3 regions of the Variovorax sp. GW821-FHT09B05 genome follow, and region 1 is predicted to be linked to each of the others. Evidence: predicted binding sites of a transcription regulator. Region 1 holds the regulator's gene; each other region holds the start of a gene.
What was found. Region 1 encodes LexA, which represses DNA repair genes until DNA is damaged. Its sites were predicted from a motif close to ACTGTATNNNNATACAGT; they were not measured.
Positions count from the first base shown of each region.

Region 1 (3,267 bases):
CGCGAGATCTGGCTACGCTCGCGGATCAGGACGATCACATCGGCGTCCTTGAGCCGCACCGAGAGTTGACCGATGCCCTTGACGGTGTTGGTGTAGACCTTGGCTGCGTAGGCATCGAGCTTCGAAGCACAGTGCAGCTTGCGCACCGCATCCTGGTAATCGTCGAGGATCACAATATTCATGGCATGCCATTGTGCCTCGCAGCATGGAATCGGCGCGCCGTTGAACGTTTGGATACGGCCCCTGGGCCCCGAAAGGGGTGAAAACGGGGGCAAAGGCAGGAGAAGCGGGGGCAAAGGCGGGCAAAGGGGCGACGTTGGACTGCCTTCCCGACAGGGTGTGAAAAAACCAGCTGCTGCGGTTTCTTCACACCCTCTGCCTAGACCTCGCGCGTCCTCGCGATCGAGCGACCGCGTGAAACGCCGGGGCCGGCGCCCTCAGTGCAGGTGCACGGGGCGGGGCGACACGGCGGCGGTTTCGAGTGCCTCGAGCGCGGCGAGGCGATCAAGCTCGGCGCACACATCCGCCATCCGGCCCGAAATCACCACGCGGTTGCTGTTGCGCGCGCCGCCCTGCTGGCGGTCGACGACGCGCACCACCCGCAGCGGACGCGAAGGCGCCTGGGCGACGGCTGCGGCCGTGACGGCGTTCTGTCCGCTGTCACCGCGTGCCGTGCACGACGGCCGTACCGAGACATAGCGCAGCTCGCTGGCGCACAGGTCGTCATCGCGACGGTGTGCGGGGCGGGCGGGCAACCAGCGGCTCGCGAGCGACTGCAGCGGCATCCAAAGATCGACGAAGGTGAGGAGGGCGATTCCCATGTGAACTCCAAGAAGGTTTGAGGTTGAACACAGGCAGGATTCGTTGTCATCGGGCGCAGCAGGGTGATGGCGACAAAGCGCCATACGCCCGCCACCTGCGGCGACCGGATGGGGTATGCGTGATGCGGATCCGCGAAGCGGCTCGGCGATGCAGACCGCCGGGCCGGCTCGGCAGGCCTACATCAGCATGGTGTTTCGGATCAGGCCGACCGCGAGGCCTTCGATTTCGAAGGGCTCGCCGGGCTGGACCACGATGGTCGGGTAGTCGGGGTTCTCGGCGTGGAGCTCGATCACCTGCTTGTTGCGCTTGAGGCGCTTGACGGTCACCTCGTCGCCGAGGCGCGCCACCACGATCTGGCCGTTGCGCGCTTCCTTGGTGGCCTGCACGGCGAGCAGATCGCCGTCCATGATGCCGGCGTCGCGCATCGACATGCCGCGCACTTTGAGCAGGTAGTCGGGCTGGCGCTGGAACAGCGTGTTCTCGACGTAGTAGGTCTGGTCGACATGCTCTTGCGCGAGGATCGGCGAACCGGCCGCGACGCGGCCGATGAGCGGCAGCGCGAGCTGGGCCATGCCGGGCAGCGACAGCGAGAACTGGCTGTTGCGCGATTCGGCCAGCGAGCGCAGTGCATCGCCCTTGAGGCGGATGCCGCGCGAGGTACCGCTCACGAGTTCGATGACGCCCTTGCGGGCCAGCGCCTGCAGATGCTCCTCGGCGGCATTGGCGGAGCGAAAGCCCAGCTCGCTCGCGATTTCGGCGCGAGTGGGCGGCGCCCCGGTACGGGCAATGGCGCTCTGGATCAGATCGAGGATCTGCTGCTGGCGGGCGGTAAGCTTCACGGCGAACTGCATGGTGGTTCCTTGCGGCACTGGCTGAACATCCAGTACCTGTATTTTTAACCAGTTTTTCAAAGTTGGCAAGTCATGGTGACTTCATCCCTTACGAATCCGCGGCGCGTGGTGGTGCTCGGCACCGGCGGCACCATTTCGGGCCGCGCGGCGCACAGCGGCGACAACATCGGCTACACCGCCGGCGAGGTGGGCGTGGCCGACCTGCTCGGCGGCATCGAAGCGCCCGCGGGCGTGACGCTGGCGGCGGAGCAGGTGGCGCAGGTCGACAGCAAGGACATGTCCTTCGCGATCTGGCGCGCACTGGCGCTGCGCTGCGCCCACTGGCTGGCGCAGCCCGACGTGGCCGGTGTGGTGATCACCCACGGCACCGACACGCTCGAGGAAACCGCCTTCTTCCTCCAGTCGGTGCTGGCACCGCGCAAGCCCATCGTGCTGACCTGCGCCATGCGCCCGGCATCTGCGCTGTCGCCCGACGGTCCGCAGAACGTGCGCGATGCGATCGCCGTGGCCGCGACACCGGGCGCGCAGGGCGTGACCGCGGTATGCGCGGGCACGGTGCTCGGTGCCTTCGACGTGCAGAAGGTGCACACCTATCGGCTCGATGCCTTCGACGCGGGCGACGCGGGGCCGGTGGGCTACGTGGAGGAGGGCGAGGTGCGGCGCGTGCGCGACTGGCCGGCGTCGGAAGCGAGCGCTGTCCTCGATCGCCTGCCCGAGGACGAGGTCGCATGGCCACGCGTGGAGATCGTGATGAGCCACGCGGGCGCGAGCGGCGCGTTGATCCATGCGCTGCGTGCCGACGGCACGGCGGCGTCTCCTCTGCGGGGCCTCGTGCTGGCGACCACCGGCAACGGCACGCTGCACCATGCGCTCGAGGCGGCGGCGCTCGAGGCGCAGGAGGCCGGCATCGCGGTGCTGCGCGCCACCCGCTGCACGCAAGGGCGCATCCTGCCCAAGCCGGGCGACCGCCTGCGCGATGCGGGCGCGCTGACGCCCGTCAAGGCGCGCATCGCGCTGACGCTCGAATTACTCTGAAGTCGGGACGCCAAAGAAAAAAGCCGCGTCGCGGGCCTCGAGGCCCGCACGCGGCTTGGGATTCGAGTCGGGGATCAGCTGCTCAGTGCGGCCAGTGCACGTTGCGTGATCTCTTCGACCGTGCCCACGCCCTGGATGGCGCGGTACTTCGGCGCGGCGGCCGGATCGGTCTTGGCCCAGGCCGAGTAGTAGTCGACCAGTGGTCGCGTCTGCTGGCTGTAGACGTCGAGCCGCGTGCGCACGGTCTCTTCCTCGTCGTCTTTGCGCTGGATCAGTTCCTCGCCGGTCAGGTCGTCCTTGCCTTCGACCTTGGGCGGGTTGAACTTGAGGTGGTAGGTGCGTCCCGAAGCTGGGTGCGAGCGGCGGCCGCTCATGCGCTCGATGATGTCGCTGAAGGGCACGTCGATCTCGAGCACGTAGTCGAGCTTGACGCCCGCGGCCTTCATCGCGTCGGCCTGCGGAATGGTGCGCGGGAAGCCGTCAAACAGGAAGCCCTCGGCGCAGTCGGGCTGGGCGATGCGTTCCTTCACGAGATTGATGATGAGGTCGTCGCTGACCA
Region 1 is NZ_JBWKPN010000005.1:272,678-275,944, reverse strand. Features, by position in the region: gene AC07RM_RS15540 (D-2-hydroxyacid dehydrogenase family protein) at 1-182, opposite strand, end outside; gene AC07RM_RS15535 (hypothetical protein) at 438-821, opposite strand; gene lexA (transcriptional repressor LexA) at 999-1,673, opposite strand; gene AC07RM_RS15525 (asparaginase) at 1,746-2,708, shown strand; gene adk (adenylate kinase) at 2,783-3,267, opposite strand, start outside.

Region 2 (3,267 bases), on a different contig from region 1:
AGTTGCTGCCGAAGTCGAACCAGAAGTCGAGCGTGGGTGCGTTCATGGCCATGGCCTCCCTCACTCGAACACCACCAGGCAGCGCGCCTCGATGCTCTCGCGCAGCGGGGCATCGGCCGGCGCCAGCGGATGGTCGAAGGCCGCGTGCGGCGTGAAGCGCGCGACGCCGCCGAGCTGCGCGTCGTACTGCTTGAACACCAGCGCCTCGTGCCGGTCCATGCGCGAGAAGTACGACCAGCGGTGGGTGGGGGCATGGGTGGCGAGGTAGATCTCGCCGGTGCGCTTCGGATAGCGCACCTCGGCGTTCACCAGGTCGCGCGCCATCACCGTGCGCGCATCGCAGACGGCCAGCGGGGTGTCGAGCACCGGCCCGGCGATCGAGCGCCAGATGTTGACGATGCAGTAGCGTCGCACGGCGGCGGCCTCGGCCGCGCTCGCGAGCACCAGCGCGAGCCGGCGCCGGCCCGATTCCTCGGTGTAGTCGTTGTGGATGCGGCCGTTGGCGGCGGCCTTGCCGTCGGTCTTGCCGCGGCCGAAGTTCAGCGCGGCGCGCTCGGGCTCGCGCTGTCGCACCAGGTGGTCGAACACGTGGGCGCGCGCGCCGCCGGTGACCGCGAGCGCGAGCGCGGCCAGCTCGGGGTAGTAGACGGCCTGGACCTCGGCGTCGTCGAGGAAGTCGGCGACCGCCGTGGGCGCCTCGCGCAGCTCGAAGCCCTCGCGCTCGATGTGGGTCGCCCGGCCGCGGGCATCGGCGATCGGCATCGCGATCCGCTCGTACTCGCCGCTCTCCCAGGGCAGGCCGGCCGGCGGCGTGAAGGCGTAGCTGTAGGGCCGCAGCGCGGTCGGCCGCAGGTAGTTGAGGCCGGCCTCGATGTCGCCGCTGGCGGGCAGCGGCGCGGCGGCGATGGCCGAGCCGGCGGGTGGGGAATGGGAAAGGGTGGCGTGCATTCCTGGGGCTCCTGGGACATGGCCCGCTGGCGGCCGCGGCGGCCCATCCGCCGCGGCCACGAGGACCATTCTTCGTGAAGCCATTGGAGCGGCTTCGGCGCGGGGCTTCAAACGAGATCTTGGCGCCATCGCATGAGCCATTGGAATGGGAGAAGGGGCCCTGCAAAGAAATTTGCCGACCCGATTGCGAACCCCCGAAATACTGGATAAAAATACAGTTAACAGTTTCATCATGGGCCTTCCTTCCCTCGCCTCCCTCTCTCCCGTCGCCGGCCGCGGCGTCTGGCATGCCGACGAGCTCGGCAGCGCCGACGCGCAGGTCATCGGCACCGGCCATGCCGCGCTCGACGCGCAGCTGCCGGGCGGAGGCTGGCCGGTCGGCGCCATGAGCGAGCTGCTGCAGGCCGCGCCCGAGGACCATGTCTGGCGGCTGCTGCTGCCCGCGCTGGTGCAGTCGGTGGCGGCGCGCGGCGGCCCCGTGGTGCTGATCGGTCCGCCGCGCGAACCTTTCGGCGCCTCGCTCGCGGCCCATGGCCTGCGGCCCGAGGCACTGATGTGGGTGCGCAGCGAGGCCTCGGCCGCGCGGCTGTGGGCCTGCGAGCAGGCGCTGCGCTGCGCCGAGGTGGGCGCGGTGCTGGCCTGGCTGCCGCAGGCGCGCGTGGGCGAGCTGCGGCGGCTGCAGCTCGCGGCCGCGCAGCACGAGGCGCTGCTGTTCGTCTGCCGGCCCGAGTCGGTGGCGCAGTCGGCCTCGCCCGCGCGGCTGCGGCTGCGCATCGCGCGCTGCGAGGCCGACCCGGCGCAGATCGAGCTGCACATCCTCAAGCGCCGCGGCCCGCCGCTGGCCGCGCCGGTGATGCTGCCGGCGCGCGGCGAGCGCATGGCGGCGCTGCTCGCGGCCGCGCGGCTGCGGCGCAAGCTGCGCGCGCAGCAGCAGGGCGCCGTGGCGGTGGAGGCGGTGGAAGCACCGCCGGCCGCCAACGTGGTGCGCATCGACGCATGGAAGGCAGGAGGCGCCAATGCACTGGATCGCCTTGCAGTGGTCGCTTGATGCGCAGGCCGAGGCCGGTGCCGCCGCCGCCGATGCCATGCCCACGCCCGAGGCGCTGGGCTGGTGGGCGCTGCGCTACACGCCGCACGTGTGCTGGCTCGACGAGGCGCTGATGCTCGAGGTCTCGGCCTGCGAGCGCCTGTGGGGCGGGCGTTCCTCGCTGATGCGTCAGTTGCTGAACGAGAACCCCGTGCCTGCCGCCGCCGTGCTGCGCGGCGCGCAGGGCGCCACCAGTCTCGAGGCGCTGGCGCGGCTGCGGCTGTTCGTGCGCGAGGAGAAACGGCCGCCCGAGATTCCCGCCGGCCTGCCGCTCGACACCCTGAGCGCCGCGCGCGAGCACCTCGATGCGCTTGCGCGGCTCGGCTGCCGCAGCTGGGGCGAGGTGGCGGCGCTGCCGCGCGGCGGGCTCTCGCGGCGCTTCGGTGCCGAGCTGCGCGCCGTACTCGACATCGCCTGGGGCCTGCGCCCCGAAAGCCATGCCTGGCTCACGCTGCCCGACGTGTTCGAGCAGAAGCTCGAGCTGCCCGCGCTGGCCGAAACCGCGCCCGAGCTGATGTGGTCGGCCAACCGGTTGTTGTCGGCGCTGCAGATCTGGCTGCGCGCACGCCAGCGCGGCGCGCGCGCGCTCGAGCTCGAATGGACGCTCGACCTCAAGCGCTTCAACGGCGTGAACCTGCCGCCGACCCAGCAGATCGCGGTGCGCACCGCCGAGCCCACGCAGGACCTCGCGCACCTGCGCCGCCTGCTGTCCGAGAAGCTCGCTCTCGCCACGCTCGCCGCGCCCGCGAGCTGGCTCAAGCTGCGCTCGCTCGAGACCGATCCGTGGGCCGGGGCGAGCACGAGTTTTCTGCCGGAGGACAACCGCAAGGGGGACAAGCTGCACGAGATGGTCGAGCGGCTGAGCGTGCGGCTGGGGGCGATGCAGGTGCTGGTGCCGCGGGCGCGGGCGGATCATCGTGCGGGACACACGCAGGCCTGGCAGCCGGCGCTGCGCACCGTGCAGCCTGACCGCGCCGCGCCGCCCAAGGCCCGCAAGGAAGCGCAGGCCGAGGCTTCCCAGCCCGATGCCATCTATCCGCCCTGGCTGCTGCCCCAGCCCCTGCTGCTCGAGATGGACGGCGAACGCCCCTGCTATGGCGGTCCGCTGAGCAAGCTGATCGGGCCGCAGCGGATCGAGGCGGGCTGGTGGGGCGGCAAGGAGGATGGCGGTCAGCCCGCGATGCGCGACTACTACGTGGCCGAAAGCGCCGAGGCCGGCTTGCTGTGGATCT
Region 2 is NZ_JBWKPN010000007.1:157,954-161,220, reverse strand. Features, by position in the region: gene AC07RM_RS19700 (2-hydroxychromene-2-carboxylate isomerase) at 1-46, opposite strand, end outside; gene AC07RM_RS19695 (CmcJ/NvfI family oxidoreductase) at 61-948, opposite strand; gene imuA (translesion DNA synthesis-associated protein ImuA) at 1,181-1,996, shown strand; gene AC07RM_RS19685 (Y-family DNA polymerase) at 1,965-3,267, shown strand, end outside.
Region 2: the regulator LexA is predicted to act here: its motif matches at 1,150-1,167, upstream of imuA (translesion DNA synthesis-associated protein ImuA).

Region 3 (3,267 bases), on a different contig from region 1:
GGCGCAGCGCGGGTTCGTGCGCGAGGCGCCAGAGCAGGCGGTAGAGCAGCGCGAAGCGCTGGGGATCGCGGTGCAGGATCACGTCGGCGCACAGCGCGACGAAGGCCGCGGGCACGGGCTGCAGCGCCGCGGTCGACGGCGCGATCGCCTGCTCGGGCGCATCGCCGAACAGGCCTTCCCCGCCATCGGGCCGCGCCACGCCCCACTCGACCCGCTCGGGCGGCACGCCATCGGCCAGCAGTTGCCGCGCGCGGCGACGGAAACCGTCGAGGTCGACCGCGTCGTCGAGCCGCACCTGCATCGCGATGGCTCAGAACAGCGAGGCCTGCTGCGCCGGCTCGGCGCGCGCGGAAGCCGCCATCGCACCGGCCGCGGGCCGGTGCCCGTCGGCCACCACGAAGGGCAGCACCTTGCGCGCGGGCACGTGCAGCCGCCGCAGGTCGTCGGCGCGCACGCGGCGCACGCGCCGCGCCTGCAGCAGCCGCTCGACCGCCTTCACGCCCAGGCCCGGCACGCGCAGCAGCAGCTCGCGCGGCGCATGGTTGAGGTCGACCGGGAAGCGCTCCGCATGCGCGAGCGCCCAGGCCATCTTGGGATCGACGTCGAGCCGCAGCAGGCCGTCGCGCTCGGCCACGATCTCGCCGTGCTCGAAGCCGTAGAAGCGCATCAGCCAGTCGGCCTGGTAGAGCCGGTGCTCGCGCAGCAGCGGCGGCGCGGCCAGCGGCAGCGCGCGCGCCGCGTCGGGGATCGGGCTGAAGGCCGAGTAGTAGACGCGGCGCAGCCGGTAGGCGCCGTAGAGCGTGGCGCTGGTCGCGAGGATGGCGCGGTCGTCGGTGGCGTCGGCGCCCACGATCATCTGCGTGCTCTGGCCCGCGGGCGCGAACGGCGGCGGCTTGGCGGCCACGGGCGTCGCGCCCGGCAGCGCGCGGATCGGCACCACGCGGCGCGCCTCCTCGCGCGTGTCGTCGATCTGCAAACGCAGCCGCGCCATCGAGCGGCGGATCGCGCTCTCGTCCTTCTCGGGCGCCAGCGCCTGCAAGCCCTCGGTGGTCGGCATCTCGACGTTGATGCTGAGCCGGTCGGCATAGCGGCCGGCGCGCGCGATCAGCTCGTCGCTGGCATCGGGAATGGTCTTGAGATGGATGTAGCCGCGGAAGTCGTGGTCCTCGCGCAGCGAGCGCGCGACCTCGACCACCTGCTCCATCGTGTGGTCGGGCGACTTGACGATGCCGCTCGAGAGGAACAGCCCCTCGATGCAGTTGCGGCGGTAGAAGTCGAGCGTGAGCTGCACCACCTCCTCGGCGCGGAAACGCGCGCGCGGCACGTTGCTCGAGGCGCGGTTCACGCAGTAGAGGCAGTCGTACTGGCAGTGGTTGGTCAGCAGCACCTTGAGCAGCGAGATGCAGCGGCCGTCGGGCGCATAGCTGTGGCAGATGCCCATGCCCTCGGTCGAGCCGATGCCGCGCCCGCCCACCGAGTCGCGCGGCTGCGAGCCGCTCGACGCGCAGGAGGCGTCGTACTTGGCGGCATCGGCCAGGATGGCGAGCTTGTGCTGGAGGTCCATGGGGTGGGCGGAGAACACTGTACGTTTATACAGATGTTAACCGTCCCGTCGCCCCGATGGCCCTGCGGCCATGCGCGCGGGTCGGGCATTGCCCGCCGCGCCCTTTCAGTCGATGTAGCGCAGCCCCGCCGCCGCCAGCGCCGGCCGCATGTCGTACATGTCGAGCCCGAGCACGCCGCTCGCGAGCTTCTCGCGCTTGGCGCTTTCCAGCGACTCGCGCTGGCGCGCCTTCTCGAGCGTGGCCGCGGCCATCGCGCGCGGCACGCAGACCACGCCGTCGTCGTCGGCCACGATCGCGTCGCCGGGCTGCACCGACATGCCGGCGCAGACCACGGGGATGTTGACCGAGCCCAGCGTGGCCTTCACGCAGCCCTTGCTGCTGATGGCCTTGCTCCAGACCGCAAAGCCCATCTGCTGCAGGGTGCGCACGTCGCGCACGCCGCCGTCGATCACCAGCGCGCGCGCGCCGCGGGCCTGGAAGCTGGTGGCCAGCAGGTCGCCGAAGAAGCCGTCGCTGCTCGGCGCGGTGACGGCCGCCACCACGATGTCGCCGGGGCGGATCTGCTCGGCCGCGACGTGCAGCATCCAGTTGTCGCCCGGATGCAGCAGCACGGTGACGGCGCTGCCGCTGACCTGCGCGCCCGGGTAGATCGGCCGCATGTACGGCGCGAGCAGGCCGACCCGGCCCATGGCCTCGTGCACCGTGGCCGAGCCCAGGGCCGCGAGGGCGTCGACGACCTGCGCGTCGGCGCGTTCGATGTGGCGATGGACGACGCCGAGTTCATGCATGGCGGGCTCCTTGCGTGGCATGTGATTGGGGATCGAACCGCTGGCCGCGCGCGTTCAGCTGTGCATCGAGCCGCGGAAAGACGCGGCGCGCATTGCCTTCGTAGACCTGCGCGCGCTGCTCGGCGCTCAGCGCGGCGGCTTCGATGTAGCGCCGCGTGTCGTCGTAGAAGTGGCCGGTCTCGGGATCGATGCCGCGCACGGCGCCGATCATCTCGGAGGCGAACAGGATGTTCTCGGCCGGGATCACGCGCGCGAGCAGGTCGATGCCCGGCTGGTGGTAGACGCAGGTGTCGAAGAACAGGTTCTTCAGCAGGTGCTGCGCGAGCGGCGGCTTCTTCATCTCCTGCGCCAGCCCGCGAAAGCGCCCCCAGTGGTAGGGCGCGGCGCCGCCGCCGTGCGGAATCACGAAGCGCAAGGTGGGGAAGTCGGCGAACAGATCGCCCTGGATGCACTGCATCACGGCCGTGGTGTCGGCATTGAGGTAGTGCGCGCCCGTGGTGTGGAAGCAGGCGTTGCAGCTGGTGCTCACGTGGATCATGGCCGGCACGTCGAGCTCGACCATCTTCTCGTAGAGCGGATACCAGTGGCGGTCGGTCAGCGGCGGGCTGTTCCAGAAGCCGCCCGAGGGATCGGGGTTGAGGTTGACGCCGACGAAGCCGTAGTCGCGCACGCAGCGCTCGAGCTCGGCGATGCACGAGGCGACCGGCACGCCCGGCGATTGCGGCAGCATGGCCGCGCCCGCGAAGCGCTCGGGAAACATCGCGCTCACGCGGTGGCACAGCTCGTTGCAGATCGCGGCCCAGGTCGAGGACACGGCGAAGTCGCCGACGTGGTGGGCCATGAAGCTCGCGCGCGGGCTGAAGATGGTGAGGTCGATGCCGCGCTCGTCCATCAGCCGCAGCTGGTTGCCTTCG
Region 3 is NZ_JBWKPN010000014.1:46,327-49,593, reverse strand. Features, by position in the region: gene AC07RM_RS30075 (UdgX family uracil-DNA binding protein) at 1-301, opposite strand, end outside; gene AC07RM_RS30070 (putative DNA modification/repair radical SAM protein) at 311-1,564, opposite strand; gene ligK (4-carboxy-4-hydroxy-2-oxoadipate aldolase/oxaloacetate decarboxylase) at 1,670-2,353, opposite strand; gene AC07RM_RS30060 (amidohydrolase family protein) at 2,346-3,267, opposite strand, start outside.
Region 3: the regulator LexA is predicted to act here: its motif matches at 1,581-1,598, upstream of AC07RM_RS30070 (putative DNA modification/repair radical SAM protein).